3 regions of the Clostridioides sp. LIBA-6622 genome follow, and region 3 is predicted to be linked to each of the others. Evidence: riboswitches for the same ligand, from Rfam matches in the RefSeq annotation. Region 3 holds a riboswitch; each other region holds the start of a gene.

Region 1 (2,337 bases), 740 kb from region 3:
GTCTAAATCAGATTTATCAGTTGATGAGCTTTCTTTATCATTACTTTCCTTATTATTGTTTTCTTGCTCATTTGTATTAGAATTTGATTCTTCTTTATCATTTTTTTCTTCTTGAGTATTATCTGAGTTATTATCAGATTGCTCTGTATTTTCTTCTTTATTATTTACTTCTTCTTGCTGTTCTTCTTTTAAAGTTTTTACATACTCTTTATTTTCATAAGGAATCTCTTGAACATTACCATCTTTATCTGTAACCTCAACTATTCCTTTTGCTGGAGCACTCCCTTCAGGAGCTTTAATATTTATAACTTCCATATCAAGTGCTTCTGATAACGCTATATCCATCACTGCCGGTTTTTCTTCTGATATTTTATCCCCTTTATTTGCTGGAGATATTGTAACTCCACTACTTTCTCCACTAAACAAATCTTCTACAGTACCCTGAATATTTGTATCACTATTTTCTTCTAATGTTACTTTACTTGTATCTACTATAGGATTGGTAGGTACTATACTTTCCAGACTATTTGCATTTTCATTTTGCCCTAGATTTTTATGTACATAGTCTAGGTCAGCAATATCTACCTTTCCATCTCTATTTAAATCATATTCTTTTTTATTTGAATCTATATTTTCTAAAACTTCATTATAATCATTTTTATCTACTTTTCCGTCTCCATTTACATCTCCCATTAAGAATAGTTCATAGTTTAAAGGTTTATTTTTATTATCTACACTTGCTCTATTACTTAATAAAACCCTTTGAGAATAACTTGATATATCAATATCTTTAACTTCTTTACTCTTAAATCCACTTCCAGAGACTTCTACCTTGTATTTTCCAACAGGTAAATTACTGAACATAATATTATAATATGATATATTTTCATCTTTATCTTTTACTTCACTTCTATTGGCAGATAATTTTTTGATAGTATAGCCTATAGAATCTGTTCCTATATTTATACTTCCTGAATTTTTACCTCCAAGTTTTATTATCCCACTATTGTTACTACTATCTTTTAATTGTAGTTGTATATCAGTTATACTTTCTGATTCATTATTTTTGATTGGAAGTGAAAAATTTAAATCCACTTCTAAATTTCCCTTTAGCTTTTCTGTAACTGATTTTTCAACTGACCTTAGTTTCCCCTCTAATATAGGCTCTGCAAAAACATTCAATGGTGCACTACACATAGATACTGCTAGTACACAAGATATTGCCTTTTTCATGAAATAACAATCCTCCCTCAATAAATCTTTAATTTTCCATGAATTTAAATGCTATAGTTTCAGACAATAAAAAAAGACACTCAAAGAGAATCTTTATTATAAATAAAAAGAACTTGCTCTTTTTAGCAACTGGCTGATATGGCTTTGTAAGCTTTAATCCCTATAGTTTTGCGTCATTAGATTTCCCTAATTTTGCCATTTAATTTTCAATGCTTTTATACCCATTTTATACTATATTTAAACTTTTTAGTACAAATTTTTTATATTAAAATACAAAAAAAGAATATTTATATTATTATGTTAATATAAATATTCTTTATCATTATAAATACATTACTTAGATGTTATTTTCTAATTATTATCTTATTACATATTTCCATCACTTATATATACTATCATTATCAAAATATCTAACTCTCGATAAATACTTATTCTTTATATCTTCCATAAAACTCATGTGTTGCATATATCGTCTTATCACCTGTCATAGTTAACCCAAATCCCATTATCTCATATCCTTTATGTAACATATTTGTACCTTCCTCAGGATTGGTCTTCCACTCATTAAAAATAAAGTTTCCTATATCATCTGCATCCCTATTTGTATATACAGGTTTGTCTGGGATTTTATACTTAATTATATTTTCCCCTTGAACAGAAATGTACCCAGACTTAATCTCACTCCAATCTAAGTATTTCAAAAAAGTAGAATACGAATTTTTACCATTTATAGTATGAGATAAAGTCTTTTTATTTGCCATTAAATTAGACCAGTCATTTGCTAGACCTTCTAATCTACTTGCTACAGATAACTCTCTTACACCATTTTCTTTTCTGTATTGTTTTGTAAGAGCATATATTTTTCCCTTTATCCTATCCTTAAATACCTTATCATTTGGATTATAGTACAATCCTTGTTGATTTGGTGAGGCTTGATTTATACATTGCTTGATTACATTTTGATTTATTCCTCCTAGTACAGTCAATTTATCTGCACCACTTAAAATACTCTTATTGCTACCATTTTCAACTAAAACCACAGGTGCATTTTTTGCTATTGTAGAAGCTACCAATGCATCAGTTAGTTGCATACCTTTACTTAAA
Region 2 (2,337 bases), 1.8 Mb from region 3:
TAAATTATATCATGCTATAAAATAAACATCAACAGTTGGCAAAGTGATATTCTTTTTAATAAAATTTCTTCTTTTTCCTTTTAATAAATATTAGTACAATTAAAACTATAACAATAAATATAACCATTATTGAAAATATCAATCTTGATAGAATATTATGTCTTCTTATGCCTTGATTTTTATGTTTATTTAAAGTTCCATGTCCATAATTTTTAGTTCTTATCATTCTTTTTTTCAATTTTACTCTGCTTTTACTAGACCTACTACGTTTATGTTTACTTTTAGATTTAATAGTTTTAAATCTAGTATAATTAGATTTATAATTCTCTTGTGTTGAAGAAATGTATACACCAGAATCAATAATAGCTTCTGCATTAACTTGTAATGGATTTATAATACTAATTATAAGTAAAAAAGATATGGCTAACCCAATCAATGTTTTCTTTTTTTTCATATTTTCCCCCTCATAAAAATCTTATATCTAATTTATTATAATATATATGAAACTAAAAATTACAATTTTTTTCAAATTTATTATATATTCTCTTATCTTTAACATAATTTTTATTCCATCAATTCTTTCTTTTATTAAACTTTTTTAAATCAATATTAATTTATGATACTTAACATACAAAATACACGCTAAGCTTATTTTTACTTAAATCTTCCATTTAAAATTAAAATTACTTAATTAATTTATTCTATTTAATATTATAATAATGTTTTTTACAAAAGAAAAAGAATCCCATGAATAGGATTCTTTTTCTGAAATTTCTTAGTATATTTAAAGCTTACTAGTATCCAATTATGATAAACTTAAACATTCTTCTATGTATTGATTATATACATATCCAGAATATCTGTTTCCATTTTTATCAATATTAACTCTTGCCCATTTGCCCACACTATAACATACTTCAACCTTAAAACCATCAGGAATTGTAGTTATAATTCTAGAGTCTAATGTTCTATCATTTCTAAGTTCTAAACTTAAACCATTAGTTCTTATATTTCCTACATAATTCTTTTTTCTGTTTTTTATCATGTCATTATTATTATTTTTTTTAGCATTGCTAAATTTTTCTAGATATTTATAAAGTAACCAACCTTTGTCATAATTACTTTCAACTTCTGCCCATATTCCATCAACACATTTTAATTTAACAATTTTACCTTCTGGTATACTTTTCAACTTCATACTATTTATGTCTGGTCTTTCCCTTAAATTTAATTTAATCTTAGTCTTAAAATTGATGCTTGATTCGCCAAATTTTTTTAACATTAACTCAGATATCATCTTAAGCCCTCCTCTTGCCAAATATTAAGTTATTAAAAATATATAACTTTAAAAAATACTTTTAACAAAAAGAATTATTATCTTTTTGGCAACTGGCTGACATGACCTTTATTATATAAAGATTTTAGTCCCTATAGCTTTGCGTCATTAGATTTATCTAATATTGCCTATATCTGAATAATAACATAATTTAAACAATTTAAAAATGATATTCTCTCAAATTTTATATTAATTAAATATAAATTAAATTTTTAATTAATAATAACCAAAAAATATCTTTATATTTATTAATTTAATTATTGTTCTTCATAATTCATCCAAAAAATAGTAATTTATATATGATACCTCTACTTTTAACAAATCTTTTTCAATAAATATCAATATATCAAAATAATCAATAACTTTTTACATATTCAATTAATCTAAAAAATTATTAATTAATAGAGCCTAAAAATAATTTATATTAATTATTCCCTTTTTAAAATTTTTACTAATCTCTTTTATAGTACCTTCTCTTTAAAGGCTTTATCATAAGACATGTATATTTTATTTTTTAAATGACTTGACAAAATAAATATATTATAATATTATCATTATAGACTGACGGTCAGTTTATATCTTATATATCTATAACTGCTATGAACTAAATCTAAAATATTCAATATAAAATTTTTAAGAAATGAGGATTATTTATGCTAAAAAGAATATTATTAAAAGATTTAACACGAAATAAAGTAATAACAATTACTCTATTTATTTTTATTTTACTTGCATCAATGTTAGCATCTAGTGCAACAAATATCGCTATAAAACTCACTGATTCAGTGACTGCCTTGTTTCAAAAATCTCAGACACCACATTATGTCCAAATGTATTCTGGTAAATTAGACCAAGAAAAAATTGATAAATTTTCAACTAAAACTCCATATGTAAAAAAACAGCAAACTACTGAACTTTTAAATATAAATGGAGCTAATATCTTTCTAGGAGGTAAAGGAGAAAGTCAAGCTAATAGTGTACTAGAAAATAGTTTTACGAAG
Region 3 (2,337 bases):
TGTTTATATCTTCTGCACTCGATATAAATATTTCTACATCTTTTCCTGACATACGTCTTACATCTTGAACTGCTTCTCTATCTTGTGGGTCTGACATGGCTAGACATATCTTGTCTCCATCGATTTTGAATGGAAATATCGCATATCTTTTGCATATATTTTCTGGAACCATTTTTGTAGCTAATGTGTCTATTTCTGTTCCTTCTAAAAATACACTTTCTATATCCAAAAGTTCTTTTAATACACTTATTAATAAGTTACTATCTATAAGACCTTCTTGTACTAGAAATTCTCCTAGTCTTTTTCCACTGTTTTTTTGCTCTGATAATGCCCATTTAAGCTGGTCTTCTGTTATGTATCCTTTTTCAACCAGTTTGTCTCCTATTCTAACTTTTTTAGCCACAGATTTCACTCCTTTACTATCTCAATTATATCATCATTTATGATTGTATATTAAAGAAAATAGTATAAAAGACAGGAAGATTTTCTTCCTGTCTTTTTTATTAAATTTATGATATCTTACTCAATGTGTATATAATTTTAACTCTTTTTTGAATACATCTAAACATTTTATATGAATACTACATATCAGTATTATCTATAAGTACTATATATATAATCCCATTTTTTACGGTATTATCTTTTTCTAATGGCTCAGTAAGTTCAGTATCTTTTTTATTCTTATATATTTTATTACCTAAATCACTCAATAACTTATTTGTTTGTTCTTTTGTTAATGTAGCACCTTCGACTTTATTATCCTTAGTATTACCTATCTGTAATACTAATTTATTGCCAACAGAAAGCAATTGATATTCTCCACCTATATCTGCTTTATCAGGAAGAGTCTCCATATAAGCACTTAAACTACTTAAAGTACCATCAACAGGAACTTTATTATTATCTGAATAATAAGACAATGCTGCACTCTTAACTGAACTATAATCAGACTCAACACTTGCTACCTTAGCCTTATTTATATTACTAAATAAAGCTGGAACTGCTACTACTGCTAATATACCTATAATTGCAATTACTACCAATAATTCCACTAAAGTGAAACCTTTTTTATTCTTTCTTAACTTCATTTTTATTCCCCCTCAATTTTTTTAATTAATACTTACTTATAATATATCTGGTTAAAAATCTAAGTAAAATTATTTACACGTACTAACCAGATTTATTTCTAGCATATAACCATTTTAAAACAAAAAATGCTATGAAAATAAAAGTATCCATAAATAAATACAATTCCATAGCCGGTTGCACCACTAACTCCATATGTCCCAAGGCGCCCAAATCACAGAACATACATCAACGTTTCTATTTTTATTAAATTCAGGGTAATGCATAAAATATATACATATCCACTTATATTATATAATAGTTACCAAATTTTATCAACTAAGTTTATATTATTTATATATACCAATAATTTACATATTGAAACACAATTACTATAAATATTTATACTATACAAAAAAAGAAACATCTCCCTACAATTATCATATATCGTAAGGAGATATTTATAAATTATCATTTAGTTTTATCATTGTCATTTCCATCCTTTGCTAATATTTATTTGAAAGCTAGAAGCTATTACAATATAGTATTTTATTAAAATCATCTATATATAAACATTCTATCTCTTTTAATTATGATTCAGTCACAATCACTATATAAATGAAATTCTTCATTTACAGATATGCTTATTGTGCAAAATTACTTTCTTTACAGTAACTTTATATAATCCAGAACCCTCTCACAAACATTAAAGATATAGAATAGATACTATTTTCAATTCTTATAAATAAACTTTCAATAGATTTTTTTATTTCTTCTAGATTGTGACTGAATCATTTAATTATTAGGGGTTCATCTTCTGACCTTCCCATTGGAAACACCTCTTTCTTTATTTATATTTACATAATACTACATAATCTGAAATTTTTCAATACTTTTTCTAAATATTTTTTATATTCATAATATTCATAATATTATATGTTTTTTTATACTTATTTTTTACTTAACTACATCTAAGTTTTAAACTATAATCCTTACCTAAAATTACATACATACTTCTAATAATAAAAAATAGCTATATAAATTAAAATATCAAAAAAGAGTTGCTCAAAAGTTTTATATCCTTTTAAACAACTCTTATAAATCTAATAAATTAGAATAATTTACTTACTGATTCGTTAGAGAATATCATTCTTATAGCATCACCAAATAAAGGAGCTACAGTTTTTATCTTTATCTTATCAATTCTTTTCTCTTCAGGAAGTTGTATAGTATCAAGAACTATTAACTCACTTATCTCTGAATTAGAAATTC

Evidence for each region. Region 3 has a riboswitch for cyclic di-GMP ahead of ACTG47_RS18600 (type II secretion system protein). Riboswitches for the same ligand answer to the same signal wherever they lie in the genome.
Region 1: another riboswitch for cyclic di-GMP. It lies ahead of ACTG47_RS15245 (M60 family metallopeptidase); the one in region 3 lies ahead of ACTG47_RS18600 (type II secretion system protein).
Region 2: another riboswitch for cyclic di-GMP. It lies ahead of ACTG47_RS10365 (SH3 domain-containing protein); the one in region 3 lies ahead of ACTG47_RS18600 (type II secretion system protein).

What each region holds. Positions count from the first base shown of each region.
Region 1 covers NZ_CP196998.1:3,246,327-3,248,663, forward strand. Annotated here, with positions in the region: gene ACTG47_RS15245 (M60 family metallopeptidase) at 1-1,233, opposite strand, end outside; cyclic di-GMP riboswitch class I at 1,355-1,440, opposite strand; gene ACTG47_RS15250 (cell wall-binding repeat-containing protein) at 1,662-2,337, opposite strand, start outside.
Region 2 covers NZ_CP196998.1:2,143,417-2,145,753, forward strand. Annotated here, with positions in the region: gene ACTG47_RS10360 (hypothetical protein) at 56-454, opposite strand; gene ACTG47_RS10365 (SH3 domain-containing protein) at 806-1,297, opposite strand; cyclic di-GMP riboswitch class I at 1,382-1,475, opposite strand; gene ACTG47_RS10370 (ABC transporter permease) at 1,990-2,337, shown strand, end outside.
Region 3 covers NZ_CP196998.1:3,988,185-3,990,521, forward strand. Annotated here, with positions in the region: gene ACTG47_RS18595 (GspE/PulE family protein) at 1-403, opposite strand, end outside; gene ACTG47_RS18600 (type II secretion system protein) at 582-1,088, opposite strand; cyclic di-GMP riboswitch class II at 1,249-1,334, opposite strand; gene ACTG47_RS18605 (ribose-phosphate diphosphokinase) at 2,177-2,337, opposite strand, start outside.